Regions from separate parts of the Shigella sp. SIG6 genome, predicted to be linked through region 4. Evidence: predicted binding sites of a transcription regulator. Region 4 holds the regulator's gene; each other region holds the start of a gene.

Region 1 (3,886 bases), on a different contig from region 4:
AAAACTTTGCGTGTACGCACGATGGAATCCAGCGTACGAAAGCCTGCGTAATCGAGAACAATATCTGATGGGTCGACACCAGCAGCGATTAAATCTTTGCGCATGGTCATCGGCTCGTTATAACTTTGCAATGCGTTATCGCCGCTCAGTAATAGATAATTTACCTTACCGCTGTTATAGGCATTAATCGCTCCTTGAATGCGGTAGCGATAATACTGATTAATAACGCCGGTACGATAATATTTTGCTGTGCCGAGCACCACGCCGACCTGGCGGTAGGGGAGATCCTGCAATTCGTCGTAGATATAAGGCGCGGTTTTCCAGCTCATCCAGCGATCGAGGCCGAGCACAGTCAACAGCAGCAAGCCGATCAGGACTAACAGGCTGAGGAACACGCGCTTTAACATGCAGGAGACTCGAGCTAAGGAAAATTTCCATCAGGCTACTTTACCCGTTGGTTTTGCGCAAGAAACGGCAAACTGTTTGCCGGGAATTTCGACACCAGGAGAGGGCTGGCAAGCCGGACAAGGCGTTCACGCCGCATCCGGCACCAGGCTTAAGCGAGAAGCACGCGGTCGATACTGTGACAGCCGAGAGCTTTCAGCGTTGCGGAGGTGGCATCCCACTGAATCAACGGCGCATCGGCTTTTTCTGCCAGAACCGCGCGCTGGATATCCGGGTAATCATAACCCTTGAGATTCAACAGAATTAACGCCCCCTGCAACGGCGGCAGAGTCGGGTTGAATGCGGCGTTTTCAGCGTAGCTGCCGCTGAAAATACGACCGTCTTTACATTCCAGCGCGACACCGCTTGGTGACTTACTGTAAGGCATGTGCGAACGGTTTGCCGCTGCAATCGCCGCCTGAGAAAGCGCATCACCAGTCAGCGCATAGCCGTGATCCTGCTCGTCCATCAGCAGCGTTTTAATCTCCAGATCTTTCGGCCCAAAGGCATCCGGCAGATAGTCACGCAGCGCGTGTGCCTCGCGGCCCGGCAAATGAATACGCAGATCCAGACCGCTGTTCAGTTCATTCATAAACTGACGGCAGTGACCACAAGGCGTATAGTTAACGGTGATGGCTGCAAGCGCTTTTTCACCACTCAACCAGGCGTGGCTGATCGCGCTTTGTTCGGCATGAACGGTTTGCTGCATTGTTGCACCAATAAATTCCATATTGGCACCAAAATACCAGGTTCCGCTCACACCGCGCGCAATTGCGCCAACATTAAAATTCGACAATGGCGTACGCGCACAGGCCGCCGCCAGCGGAAGTAGTGCGAATGCCAGCGCGTCTTCGTCCAGCCCCGTTGCGCTCTTCAGCGATGAGACTTGCTCCCCGGTCAACAAAGCGGGGAAGTACTTGTCTGCCAGAATAGGTTCCAGTGCAGATTGCAAGTTATCCGCAAGTTGGGCAAAAGCGGTTTGAAAACGTGGATGCATGGCGTTGCCTCATAATCATGTAATGGGATAACAGTTTACGAACCCGTTATGGCTTTATATGTGATCTGAATCTCATTAATTATGCAACACGTGAAACTTACATCAAAAATGCGCGACGTATCGCAAATTTTAGCCCATTACTGCCAGAATAATCGGGAAAAGGAACGGTGCGATCAGCGAAGTAATTATCCCGCATAACACCAGCGCTAGCGAACTAAATGCACCTTCCTGATAATCCAGCTCGGCGCAGCGCGCCGTACCGAGGGCGTGCGAGGCAGTCCCCATTGCCAGACCGCGCGCAGCTTTGGTACGAATACGCATCGCATTAAGCAATGTATGGCCAAATACCGCGCCGAGGATGCCGACGAAAATCACGCAAACTGCGCTGATTGCCGGAATACCGCCAATACTGCCGCCAACCGCCATTGCAATAGGCGTGGTGACTGATTTCGGCAGGATTGACGCGGCGATTTCCGGTGAAGCGCCCATCAACAATGCCACGGAAGTCCCCGTCACCATCGCAACCACGCTGCCGATAAAACAGATGGTGATGATCGATTTCCAGCGCGCGCGGATCTGGTGTAGCTGCTCATATAAAGGATAGGCCAGCGCGACGACCGCCGGTTGCAGCAGATCGTTTAGCACTTCGCTACCTTTAAAGTAACTGTCGTAAGAGATGCCGGTCAGCATTAAAAAAGGAATGATCACCACCATTGCTACCAGCAACGGGTTAAGCAGGGGAAACTTATACCGTGCCGCCAGTTTGCGGGCGGCAAAAAAGACAATCAACGTCAGCGGTAATGACCACCAGATATTCGCCATCATTCTTCTGATCCTTTCTGACCTACGACTTTACGTTCACCGTGTACCAGTTGTGAACTCCAGCTCACCACCAGAAAAACCACCAGCGTACTGACAGCACAGGAAACCACTACCGGGCCAAACTGCGCGCGGAGCAAATCAAAATATTGCATGACGCCTACGCCAATCGGCACAAACAATAGCGCCATATAGCGAATCAGTACGTAGCACCCCGGATTGACCCATTTCGCCGGAAGAATTTGCAAGGCCAGCAGGACAAACAGGATCAGCATCCCAATGATGCTGCCCGGAATGGTTACCGGTAGCAGGGAAGCAATGAAAATGCCTGCATACAGGCAGGCATAAATCAGGACGAAAGCGCGTAAATATTGCCAGATAATGTTCAGTGTCTTACTCATAATCAACACCCCAGATGAGATGGATTCATCATACAATTAATTCGTAAAACGTGCTACCGATCACATTAAGAAATCAGCGCTTATTTTTTCGCTACCCGGTATTACGCAATGAGCAGCGAACTCAGGCATACATCAAGCATAGAGAGGGATTGCAGTTTGCAGCAATCCCTCTTTGCAGACCTTTAATCCGCTGACCATAGGCGCTAACATAGCGCCTCATTTTTTTGCGGGTGATGATATGCGTGTGTTACTGGCACCGATGGAGGGAGTGCTTGACTCTCTGGTGCGTGAATTGCTGACCGAAGTTAACGACTACGATCTGTGCATCACCGAGTTTGTCCGCGTGGTGGATCAACTGCTGCCGGTAAAAGTCTTTCATCGCATTTGCCCTGAGCTACAAAACGCCAGCCGGACACCATCTGGTACGCTGGTGCGCGTGCAGTTGTTAGGTCAGTTCCCACAATGGCTGGCAGAGAACGCCGCCCGTGCGGTGGAGTTAGGTTCCTGGGGCGTGGATCTCAATTGCGGCTGCCCGTCGAAAACGGTTAACGGTAGCGGCGGCGGGGCGACGTTACTCAAAGATCCTGAACTCATCTACCAGGGGGCAAAAGCGATGCGTGAAGCTGTACCGGCGCATTTGCCTGTCAGCGTGAAAGTGCGTCTGGGCTGGGACAGCGGTGAGAAGAAATTTGAAATCGCCGATGCGGTTCAACAGGCTGGCGCTACGGAGCTGGTGGTGCATGGGCGGACGAAAGAGCAGGGTTACCGCGCGGAGCATATTGACTGGCAGGCGATTGGCGAGATTCGCCAGCGGCTGAATATTCCGGTGATTGCCAACGGTGAAATCTGGGACTGGCAGAGCGCGCAACAATGCATGGCGATCAGCGGCTGCGACGCAGTGATGATTGGTCGCGGGGCGCTCAATATTCCCAACCTGAGCCGGGTGGTAAAATATAACGAACCGCGAATGCCGTGGCCGGAGGTGATTGCTTTGCTGCAAAAATATACCCGTCTGGAAAAGCAGGGCGATACCGGGTTATATCACGTTGCGCGGATTAAACAGTGGTTGAGTTATTTGCGTAAAGAATACGATGAAGCAACGGAATTATTTCAGCATGTTCGGGTGTTGAATAACTCCCCTGATATTGCAAGGGCTATTCAGGCAATTGATATCGAGAAACTCTAAAAACCATAGTGATGTTTTTGACAATGTGTTAGCTCTTTA
Region 2 (3,886 bases), on a different contig from region 4:
GCCATCAGCGTAGCAAACTCTTCTTCCGTGGTGCCGGAGAAATTCCAGTCCACAAACGGATAATTGGCATCCTGCTTGAACAGGTCCCAGGAGATTAAACCGCTGGAATCGATAAAGTGCGTTTCGAGGTTGGTATGTTCAGCGACTTCTTCATCATCGAAGGTTGGCGGAGTAAACACATCCAAATCTTTCAGGCCACGACCTTGCAGCAGCTCGGTCACGGTACGTTCCAGTGCTACGCCAAAATCAGGATGCGCACCGAAAGAGGCAAAGCAGGTGCCGTTTGCAGGATTAAACAGTACCACGCAAATCACCGGATACTGGCCGCCAAGGGAACCATCATATGCGAAGATCGGGAAACCTTCTGTTTCCAGTGTTTCGATCGCTTCAACCACCGCTGGGTAACGCGCCAGCACGTCTGCCGGGATTTCCGGCAAGCTGATGCTTTCAGCAATAATGCGGTTTTTCACGTAGCGTTCGAAAACTTCGGACAACCCCTGAACGCGTGCTTCGTTGCGGGTATTGCCAGCGGACATACCGTTAGAAACGTACAGGTTACCAATGATATTCATCGGAATATAAACGGTCTGATTGTCGGACTGGCGCGTAAACGGCAGACCGCAAATACCACGATCTTCGTTACCGGATTGTAGGTCAATCAGCATACTGCCGGTCAATTCATTCTCCGGATCGTAAAATGCGCGCAGACGGTCATCGAGCAGCCCTTCTGGCACATCGTCATTTTCGCTCAGTGGGAACCATTTTTCGTTGGGATAATGCACAAATGGACCGTTGGCGATGGTTTCGCCCAGCCAGAAATCAGCAAAAAAGTAGTTGGTTGAGAGACGCTCGAAATATTCACCGAGTGCAGAAGCCAGCGCCGCTTTCTTGGTTGCGCCTTTACCGTTGGTAAAACACAGTGCGCACTCTTTGTCGCGAATATGTACAGACCAGACGTTAGGCACGGGATTCAGCCAGGAGGCCTCTTCAATCTGAAAGCCGAGGTCTGAAAGTTTTTGCTGGAAGCGAGCGATGGAATCTTCCAGAGCGGCATCTTTGCCGGGGATAAATGTTTGCGTCATGAAAATCACTTTAGTCGTACGGAAAGCGCGCAATAATACGGGTTTTATCTCAAAGGCGCTATCACCGCCGCCATGCCGATGAACTGTTGACTATGCTTTTAGCGGATAAACCACGTTAAGAGCATAAAAATGAAGGCGTTCGATCTCCACCGTATGGCATTTGATAAAGTGCCTTTTGATTTCCTTGGCGAAGTTGCACTACGTAGTCTTTATACCTTTGTACTGGTTTTTTTGTTCCTCAAAATGACCGGAAGACGCGGTGTGCGGCAGATGTCGCTGTTTGAAGTGTTAATCATTCTCACGCTGGGTTCAGCGGCGGGAGATGTGGCGTTTTATGATGATGTGCCGATGGTGCCGGTACTTATCGTCTTTATCACTCTGGCGTTGTTATACCGCCTGGTAATGTGATGGCGAGCTGGCCTGGTCGAAACTCAATAACTCCAACATGACGGAATTTGAGTTCTTTATGGAGCTACGATTGCGTGGCGTGGAGCAGCTGGGGCAGGTACGTCTGGCGATTCTCGAAACCAACGGGCAAATCAGTGTCTATTTCTTTGAAGATGACAAGGTGAAACCGGGTTTACTTATTTTACCCAGTGATTGTACGCAGCGTTACAAAGTGGTGCCGGAGTCGGCGGACTATGCCTGCATTCGTTGTAGTGAAATCATTCATATGAACGCGGGGGAAAAACAATTATGTCCGCGCTGTGCAAATCCAGAATGGACGAAGGCAAGTCGGGCAAAACGGGTGACCTGACAGTAAAAACATCGGCTTTTTGCTAATAATCCGAGAGATTCTTTTGTGTGATGCAAGCCACATTTTTGGCCTCAACGGTTTTACTCATTGCGATGTGTGTCACTGAATGATAAAACCGATAGCCACAGGAATAATGTATTACCTGTGGTCGCAATCGATTGACCGCGGGTTAATAGCAACGCAACGTGGTGAGGGGAAATGGCTCAAATCTTCAATTTTAGTTCTGGTCCGGCAATGCTACCGGCAGAGGTGCTTAAACAGGCTCAACAGGAACTGCGCGACTGGAACGGTCTTGGTACGTCGGTGATGGAAGTGAGTCACCGTGGCAAAGAGTTCATTCAGGTTGCAGAGGAAGCCGAGAAGGATTTTCGCGATCTTCTTAATGTCCCCTCCAACTACAAGGTATTATTCTGCCATGGCGGTGGTCGCGGTCAGTTTGCTGCGGTACCGCTGAATATTCTCGGTGATAAAACCACCGCAGATTATGTTGATGCCGGTTACTGGGCGGCAAGTGCCATTAAAGAAGCGAAAAAATACTGCACGCCTAATGTCTTTGACGCCAAAGTGACTGTTGATGGTCTGCGCGCGGTTAAGCCAATGCGTGAATGGCAACTCTCTGATAATGCGGCTTATATGCATTACTGCCCGAATGAAACCATCGACGGTATCGCCATCGACGAGACGCCAGACTTCGGCAAAGATGTGGTGGTCGCCGCCGACTTCTCTTCAACCATTCTTTCCCGTCCGATTGACGTCAGCCGTTATGGTGTAATTTACGCTGGCGCGCAGAAAAATATCGGCCCGGCTGGCCTGACAATCGTCATCGTTCGTGAAGATTTGCTGGGCAAAGCGAATATCGCGTGTCCGTCGATTCTGGATTATTCCATCCTCAACGATAACGGCTCCATGTTTAACACGCCGCCGACATTTGCCTGGTATCTATCTGGTCTGGTCTTTAAATGGCTGAAAGCGAACGGCGGTGTAGCTGAAATGGATAAAATCAATCAGCAAAAAGCAGAACTGCTATATGGGGTGATTGATAACAGCGATTTCTACCGCAATGACGTGGCGAAAGCTAACCGTTCGCGGATGAACGTGCCGTTCCAGTTGGCGGACAGTGCGCTTGACAAATTGTTCCTTGAAGAGTCTTTTGCTGCAGGCCTTCATGCACTGAAAGGACACCGTGTGGTCGGCGGAATGCGCGCGTCTATTTATAATGCCATGCCGCTGGAAGGCGTTAAAGCGCTGACAGACTTCATGGTTGAGTTCGAACGCCGTCACGGTTAATGCCGAAATTTTGCTTAATCCCCACAGCCAGCCTGTGGGGTTTTTATTTCTGTTGTAGAGAGTTGAGTTCATGGAATCCCTGACGTTACAACCCATCGCTCGTGTCGATGGCACTATTAATCTGCCCGGTTCCAAGAGCGTTTCTAACCGCGCTTTATTGCTTGCGGCATTAGCACACGGCAAAACAGTATTAACCAATCTGCTGGATAGCGACGACGTGCGCCATATGCTGAATGCATTAACAGCGTTAGGGTTAAGCTATACGCTTTCAGCCGATCGTACGCGTTGCGAAATTATCGGTAACGGCGGTCCATTACACGCAGAAGGTGCCCTGGAGTTGTTCCTCGGTAACGCCGGAACGGCAATGCGTCCGCTGGCGGCAGCTCTTTGTCTGGATAGCAATGATATTGTGCTGACCGGTGAGCCGCGTATGAAAGAGCGCCCGATTGGTCATCTGGTGGATGCGCTGCGCCTGGGCGGGGCGAAGATCACTTACCTGGAACAAGAAAATTATCCGCCGTTGCGTTTACAGGGCGGCTTTACTGGCGGCAACGTTGACGTTGATGGCTCCGTTTCCAGCCAATTCCTCACCGCACTGTTAATGACTGCGCCTCTTGCGCCGGAAGATACGGTGATTCGTATTAAAGGCGATCTGGTTTCTAAACCTTATATCGACATCACACTCAATCTGATGAAGACGTTTGGTGTTGAAATTGAAAATCAGCACTATCAACAATTTGTCGTAAAAGGCGGGCAGTCT
Region 3 (3,886 bases), on a different contig from region 4:
ATCGCTTCCTGGGCCATTTGCGCGTTGAGTTGCTGGAGATTGCGAATTTCGTGGGTCAGGGTATGGCGTTCTTGTGCTTCTTTACCGAAGCTGTCCTGAACCTGACGGCGGAAACCGTCCAGTTGTTCACGTAGCGGCGACAACAGGCTGTTCAGACTCTGACGGTTTTGCTCATCAACCCGGCGATTGCTGTGCTCAAAAATACGGTTGGCGAGGTTTTCAAACTGCTCACTGAGGCGCTGCTCGCTGTTAATCATCTGGCGAATTTTATCGTCAGCATGTTGCTGTGCGGCTTCCATCCGCGTGGTTACTTCACGCAGATCGGCCTCCAGAGAGGTGTTAATACTTTGCAGGCTGCGCACTTCGTTATTGAGCAATTCACACTCTGCACGCCAGTGCTCGCTTTGGGTAATTTGTTGTTTTGCCGCGCTTAACTCCGCGACCATCTCTTCACGTTCAGCTAATTGCTCGGCTTTTTGCTGCGCATGTTGATAACTGGCAAACAGCCAGCCAATTGCCACACCCACCAACGCAATAACTGCGTAAACCATGATTGAGAAATCCACAACGCCTCCTGACGCAACAACTTACCCGCACAAAATAGAATTGTGCTGTACAAACGTCCAGTTGGAAAGGCATTTCCTGCGAGGCGCTACGCAAAAATACAAAAGGCCGAACGCGTCGGCCTTCAGACAGGAGAAGAGAATTACAGCAGACGACGCGCCGCTTCCACCACGATTTTCACCGCATGGCTTTCGGTTTGTTTCATCGTCTCAGCATTCGGGATCTCTTGCTGGGTGCGGTTAACGATAACACCCGCTACCATACCGGCACGCAGGCCCTGACTTGCACACATGGTCAGCAGAGTTGCAGATTCCATTTCATAGTTCATTACGCCCATCGCCTGCCACTCTTCCATAGAACCTTTAAAGTGACGAACTACGCGACCAGAGTAAGTATCGTAACGTTCCTGACCTGGGTAGAAGGTATCAGAAGAAACTGTCACGCCAACGTGAGTTGTCGCGCCAATAGATTTCGCAGCTTCAACCAGCGCAGTCGTACATTCGAAATCAGCGACAGCCGGGAATTCCAGCGGTGCGAAGTGCAGGCTCGCGCCATCCAGACGGACAGACGCCGTGGTAACCAGGACATCACCCACATTAATATGCGGCTGAATAGCGCCCGTTGTACCGATACGCAGGAAGGTGCGAATGCCCAGCTGTGCCAGCTCTTCAACAGCAATAGAGGTAGACGGGCCGCCGATACCGGTAGAGCAGACGATAACAGGTTTACCATCCAGCTCTGCACGCCAGGTAGTGAATTCGCGGTGAGATGCCAGCTTAACCGGCTTATCCATCAGCGCGGCGATCTTTTCCACACGATCCGGGTCGCCAGGGACGATGGCAAGCGTAGCCCCTTGTAAATCGTTTTTAGTGAGGCCGAGATGAAAAACATCAGACTTGGACATATACAACTCCTCTGTGAATCGGTTTAGTCAGAAGAAGCAAAAAGACACTTTACCGAAGGGTTTAACATTTTTTCGTGATACTCATCACCATGACGCAAATGCGTTGCATAAATTTACCCACCAAAAGTGATTCATATCACATAAATCACTCTTCATTCTGCAGGACTGCATAAAAGATGAGCCGATTCAGGCAATGTGATTTGTTGCATGCTGACTATAGTTAACATTGCGCAACATTTTTATAAGGGTACGGAGAATACCATGGCAACAACACAACAATCTGGATTTGCACCTGCTGCATCGCCTCTCGCTTCGACCATCGTTCAGACCCCGGACGACGCGATTGTGGCGGGCTTCACCTCTATCCCTTCACAAGGGGATAACATGCCTGCTTACCATGCCAGACCAAAGCAAAGCGATGGCCCACTGCCAGTGGTCATTGTAGTGCAGGAAATTTTTGGCGTGCATGAACATATCCGCGACATTTGTCGCCGTCTGGCGCTGGAGGGGTATCTGGCTATCGCACCTGAACTTTACTTCCGCGAAGGCGATCCGAATGATTTTGCCGATATCCCCACGTTGCTTAGCGGTCTGGTAGCAAAAGTGCCTGACTCGCAGGTGCTGGCCGATCTCGATCATGTCGCCAGTAGGGCTTCCCGCAACGGCGGCGATGTTCATCGTTTAATGATCACCGGATTCTGCTGGGGTGGACGTATCACCTGGCTGTATGCCGCGCATAATCCACAGCTAAAAGCCGCAGTGGCGTGGTACGGCAAACTGACGGGCGACAAGTCGCTGAATTCACCGAAACAATCTGTTGATATCGCAACCGATCTTAACGCGCCGGTTCTCGGCTTATATGGTGGTCAGGATAACAGCATTCCGCAGGAGAGCGTTGAAACGATGCGCCAGGCGCTGCGGGCTGCTAATGCGAAAGCAGAGATTATCGTGTACCCGGATGCCGGGCATGCATTCAACGCTGATTATCGCCCGAGCTATCATGCCGAATCTGCGAAAGATGGCTGGCAGCGTATGCTGGAATGGTTTAAGCAGTATGGTGGGAAGAAGTCGCTGTAATGAGAAAAGACCGGGTGGTATTACCACCCGGTTTGGATTTACCCCCGACGCAAATTCTGCGCCGCCTGCACCATGTTCGCCAGTGCCGCGCGGGTTTCTGGCCAGCCGCGCGTTTTCAGGCCACAGTCCGGGTTGACCCACAGGCGCTCTGCCGGAATGCGTTTTGCCGCTTTCTTCAGCAAGGCTTCAATCCATTCCACGCTCGGTACGTTTGGCGAGTGAATGTCATAGACGCCAGGACCGATTTCATTTGGATAATCAAACTCTTCAAACGACTCCAGCAACTCCATGTCGGAACGCGAGGTTTCGATGGTGATGACGTCTGCGTCCAGCGCCGCAATCGAATCCATGATGTCGTTGAACTCGCAATAACACATGTGAGTGTGGATTTGTGTGTCATCTTTCGCCACGGCGGCGTTGATACGGAAGGCCTCTACGCCCCACTGGAGATACGCATCCCAGTCGCTACGACGCAGCGGTAAACCTTCGCGCAGCGCCGGTTCGTCAATCTGGATGATGCCAATTCCAGCGGCTTCCAGATCGGCCACTTCATCACGCAGCGCCAGCGCAATCTGTTTGGCGATGGTTTCACGGCTGACATCTTCACGCGGGAACGACCAGCAGAGTATGGTCACCGGCCCCGTCAGCATCCCTTTCACCGGTTTGTCGGTCAGCGATTGCGCATACTTCGCCCACTCCACGGTAATCGGTGCCGGGCGGCTAATGTCACCAATGACAATCGGTGGCTTCACGCAGCGGGAACCGTAGCTCTGTACCCAACCGTTTTGCGTAAAGACAAATCCGTCGAGGTGCTCGCCAAAGTATTCCACCATGTCATTACGCTCGGCCTCACCATGTACCAGCACATCCAGTCCCAAACGTTCCTGCTCAACAATGGCCTGCTTGATATGTTCCGCAATGCCCGTGCGGTAGTTGTTGGCGTCGAGATTGCCCTTTTTGAAATCCAGACGCAGGGTACGAATTTCCGTGGTTTGCGGGAAGGAACCAATCGTGGTGGTCGGCCACGCTGGCAGTTTAAAACGCGCACGCTGGGCTTCAGCACGCACTTCATAGACATTCGCACGCTGGCTGTCCTGGGCGGTGATCGCCGCCAGACGCTTTTCTACCGCCGGATTATGTACACGAGTAGAGTGACGACGCGCCTGAATTGGGGCGCTCCACTCTGCCAGAGCTGCCGTGTCACCACTGTTCAGCGCATCGCGCAGCAGTGCCAGTTCATGGCATTTTTGTAGGGCGAAGGCAAACCAGCTTTTCACTTCTGCATCAAGACGCGTTTCCACGCTCAGGTCGATGGGGCTGTGCAGCAACGAGCAGGAAGAT
Region 4 (3,886 bases):
TATTACGCCTTCGAATCCCGCAACTTGCGACTCAGCCAAATCCCGTGATGCGGTCGCTGACGCCATGCCATCGACGAAATGGTGTGCATGGTGTTCAGATGGCCAATAACCCGCTGTAAATGCTGCTCCAGCGTACCTGCCGCGCCTTCGTGCGGCTGCATCTCCGGCGCATCCATGATATTGGCATCGCCAGAACTACCCGGTTCGTCATACTCCAGTCGCTGCTGACAACGCTGAATGGCGATTTCACAAGACTGTAAATACTCTTGTGCCAGTTCAGGTGGCAATGCCCGGTGTTCCCGCGCCAGCGTGGTCATGGCATTAATATGCTCAACAATAAACTGGCTGTGCGTTACCCACAGTTTCATATCTGCCAGATAATGGCTGTTGAATGCCGGTTCCTGCATCGCCTGATTCAATGAGTTATACAGAGTGTTATGCGCCTGATTTACCCGCATTCTCTGCCAGGCCAGTGGCGTTGGTTGCGGGTCCTCGCTCAGAATCAAGCGAATCGCTTCCTGATAGGCTTCTAAAGCATCATGGGCGTTTTTACGCAATAACCCGCTCTGCCACTGCGGCCACAGCCAGACGGTACCACCGAAAGCAATCAAACAACCAATAATGGTATCGATAAGACGTGGAAGGATGTACTGCTCACCGTTCAGCCACAACAGTTGCAGGGTATACACTGCGGTAATAGTAAAACCGACCGTTGCCCAGCCGTAGTTTTTGCGCAATATCAGGTAGCTGGCGAGGGTGGTAATCAGCATCAACGTCAGGGTGTAACCTTCGGGAATTTTAAAGTGCAGCGCTACGCCCGCAATGATTAACCCGACCACGGTTCCCACGGAGCGATTCACAATCCTCAGACGGGTTGCGCCATAGCCATTTTGTGTCACCAGCAATACCGTCATCAGGATCCAGTACGACTTCGGCAGATGCAGCACGGTGCCCATCAGGCTGGCAACGCTTAACATCACACTGAGTCGTCCGGCATTGCGTAGCGCCGGAGACTTTAGTGACAGATAACTTTTCAGTGCCGGAAGTAACGGCATTCGCCGCTGTTTATCGGCCAGTAAGTCACGGGCATAGAGCGGTTTTTGGGTGCGCAGCACGCGGGCGATGCGGCTGAAATGCCAGTAGCAGAATTGCCCAACCGGATTATCCGGATGCTGGCGGGCGATTTTTTCCAGTGCGCCAATTTGCTTTTCCATCGTAAAACGCGTTGGCAGGCGATGGTAAAGAATGTCATCAGCCAGCACGCGCAGGCGAGCGGCGACGGTTTGCGCATTCCAGCGGATAACTTCTTCCGCATGGCTACGCTCGACCAGTTTTTGCACCTCTTCCGGCTGATGCAAACTGACCGAAATATGTTCCTGCAAATCCAGCGCCTCCTGGAAAATACGCAGCATCCGCTTGTAATCGGTATTGTTTTGCGCGGAAAGCATATGCATTTGCTGATAGCACTGAGTAATTAAATCGACCGCTTTTTGCTGGCGCACCAGCAGCGGTGGCAGCGCTTTTTCAGGATCGGTGTGCTGGGTAAGCAGGCTGTATTTGGCTTCACAATAATCTGCCAGTTCACGGTACAGCAGACTTAGTGACTCGCGCAGCGGTTGTTCGCGCCAGATCCAGAACCAAAACCAGTTAAACAATCCGTACCAGAGAGTGCCCAACGCATAGATGAGCAATGGTTCCCAGACCGGCATGTATCCCGCCAGACTGAGGGTAAAAATGGCGGCGAGCAGCGATGCAGGAAGCAATTTTGCGTGCAATGGCCCCAGCTCAGCAGTGACGCCAAGTACCAGCGTTAATCCGGTCAGCAAAAAGGGCAGGGGAACATCTTTTACCAGTAGCAGCTGTGTCAGTAAGCTACAGGTGGCAAACAGCGACGCACCAATGATTAAGTGTTTGAAAAAACGTTTATGAGGCGTATCAAGGCCCGCAATATTGCAACAGGCAGGAACGAGGGAGAAGAGCAGACCGAATCGTAATTCGCCAAGCATTAACCCAACGGCCACGGGCAAACATAGCACCAGCGTTTGTCGAAGTGCATAGTTGATATCGGGGTGATAAATCAGTCTGCGCCACATCGGGGGAAACAAAATGGCGCGCTACCAGGTAACGCGCCACTCCGACGGGATTAACGAGTGCCGTAAACGACGATGGTTTTACCGTGTGCGGAGATCAGGTTCTGATCTTCCAGCATCTTCAGAATGCGTCCCACGGTTTCACGAGAACAGCCGACAATCTGACCGATTTCCTGACGGGTAATTTTGATTTGCATACCGTCCGGGTGAGTCATAGCATCTGGTTGTTTTGCCAGGTTCAGCAGAGTCTGTGCAATGCGGCCCGTCACGTCGAGGAACGCCAGGTTGCCCACTTTCTCTGAAGTGACTTGCAGACGACGCGCCATCTGTGCAGACAGACGCATCAGAATGTCCGGGTTTACCTGAATCAATTGGCGAAATTTTTTGTACGAAATTTCAGCCACTTCACAGGCGGTTTTCGCACGTACCCATGCGCTACGTTCCTGGCCCTCTTCAAACAGGCCCAGTTCGCCAATAAAATCACCCTGATTCAGATAGGAGAGGATCATTTCTTTACCCTCTTCGTCTTTGATCAGCACTGCCACAGAGCCTTTAACGATGTAGTACAGCGTTTCCGCTTTTTCACCCTGGTGAATAAGCGTGCTCTTGGATGGGTACTTATGAATGTGGCAATGAGACAAGAACCATTCGAGAGTCGGGTCTGTTTGCGGTTTGCCAAGCACCATGCGCGGTTATCCTCTGTTATAAGCTTTCTCCAGAGCCAGATAACGCCGCTGTCTCTGGATTGCCGAAATATGCTTCCCGCTACCTGGGAAGGGGCTATCAACTGTACTGCACGGTAATGTGACGTCCTTTGCATACATGCAGTACATCAATGTATTACTGTAGCATCCTGACTGTTTTAGCATAGCTTTCGCTTTGTGTCTCCTGGTGTCTCGCTTCAGCATGACCCAGGTCGCCTTCCGTTGCGCGATTTGGTTAGTACGCGTACTCTGTCAGGAAAATTGACGCAGTGGAGTAGCAAAAATGCAAGCGCGAGTGAAGTGGGTCGAAGGGTTAACTTTTCTGGGCGAATCCGCCTCTGGTCACCAGATTTTAATGGACGGCAACTCAGGCGATAAAGCACCAAGTCCGATGGAAATGGTGTTGATGGCGGCGGGTGGTTGCAGTGCCATCGATGTGGTTTCGATCCTGCAAAAAGGGCGTCAGGATGTGGTCGATTGTGAAGTAAAATTGACCTCTGAACGCCGCGAAGAGGCACCACGCCTGTTTACGCACATTAATCTGCATTTTATCGTCACCGGTCGCGACCTGAAAGACGCAGCGGTTGCGCGTGCGGTTGATCTCTCTGCCGAGAAATATTGTTCAGTGGCGTTGATGCTGGAAAAAGCGGTGAATATTACTCACTCGTATGAAGTGGTTGCCGCGTGACTTAACTATCCCGTTGTGAAGCCGGATAGTATTTTATCCGGCATAATAGTAAAGTTACTCGATTTTCTTTCCTTCCATCAATCGTTGCACCAGCGGCAGCATAATTAATTCCATTGCCAGCCCCATTTTGCCGCCAGGTACCACTAACGTATTGATGTGGGAAATGAATGAGCCTTGCAACATCGCCAGCAGCCAAGGGAAATCGATCCCTTCCAGATTACGAAAATGGATCACCACAAAGCTTTCATCCAGCGACGGGATACCTTTTGCCGCGAACGGGTTTGAAGTGTCGACGGTGGGAACGCGCTGGAAGTTAAGATGGGTGCGGGAAAACTGCGGTGTGATGTAGTTGATATAGTCTTCCATTGAACGCACTACCGAGTCCATTACTGCTTCTCGTGAGT

What was found. The regulator CRP, encoded in region 4, controls carbon source genes, mostly activating them, when cyclic AMP is high. The targets are predictions, from matches to a motif close to ATGTGANNNNNNTCACAT.
Region 1: a site for CRP is predicted at 1,500-1,517, ahead of cdd (cytidine deaminase). Genes of this name have one in related genera too.
Region 2: a site for CRP is predicted at 1,885-1,902, ahead of serC (3-phosphoserine/phosphohydroxythreonine transaminase). Genes of this name have one in related genera too.
Region 3: a site for CRP is predicted at 1,593-1,610, ahead of udp (uridine phosphorylase). Genes of this name have one in related genera too.

Annotation. Positions count from the first base shown of each region.
Region 1 covers NZ_JBQZXC010000122.1:6,313-10,198, forward strand. Annotated here, with positions in the region: gene sanA (outer membrane permeability protein SanA) at 1-407, opposite strand, end outside; gene cdd (cytidine deaminase) at 557-1,441, opposite strand; gene ACUU1M_RS16315 (CidB/LrgB family autolysis modulator) at 1,571-2,266, opposite strand; gene ACUU1M_RS16320 (CidA/LrgA family protein) at 2,263-2,661, opposite strand; gene dusC (tRNA dihydrouridine(16) synthase DusC) at 2,900-3,847, shown strand.
Region 2 covers NZ_JBQZXC010000126.1:5,472-9,357, forward strand. Annotated here, with positions in the region: gene ycaO (30S ribosomal protein S12 methylthiotransferase accessory factor YcaO) at 1-1,082, opposite strand, end outside; partial or broken gene ACUU1M_RS16485 (DUF421 domain-containing protein) at 1,212-1,839, shown strand; gene serC (3-phosphoserine/phosphohydroxythreonine transaminase) at 2,038-3,126, shown strand; gene aroA (3-phosphoshikimate 1-carboxyvinyltransferase) at 3,197-3,886, shown strand, end outside.
Region 3 covers NZ_JBQZXC010000033.1:13,289-17,174, reverse strand. Annotated here, with positions in the region: gene rmuC (DNA recombination protein RmuC) at 1-566, opposite strand, end outside; gene udp (uridine phosphorylase) at 707-1,468, opposite strand; gene ACUU1M_RS08125 (dienelactone hydrolase family protein) at 1,730-2,545, shown strand; gene metE (5-methyltetrahydropteroyltriglutamate--homocysteine S-methyltransferase) at 2,584-3,886, opposite strand, start outside.
Region 4 covers NZ_JBQZXC010000043.1:13,897-17,782, reverse strand. Annotated here, with positions in the region: gene ACUU1M_RS09655 (YccS/YhfK family putative transporter) at 3-2,093, opposite strand; gene crp (cAMP-activated global transcriptional regulator CRP) at 2,144-2,776, opposite strand; gene ACUU1M_RS09645 (OsmC family protein) at 3,078-3,482, shown strand; gene ACUU1M_RS09640 (phosphoribulokinase) at 3,537-3,886, opposite strand, start outside.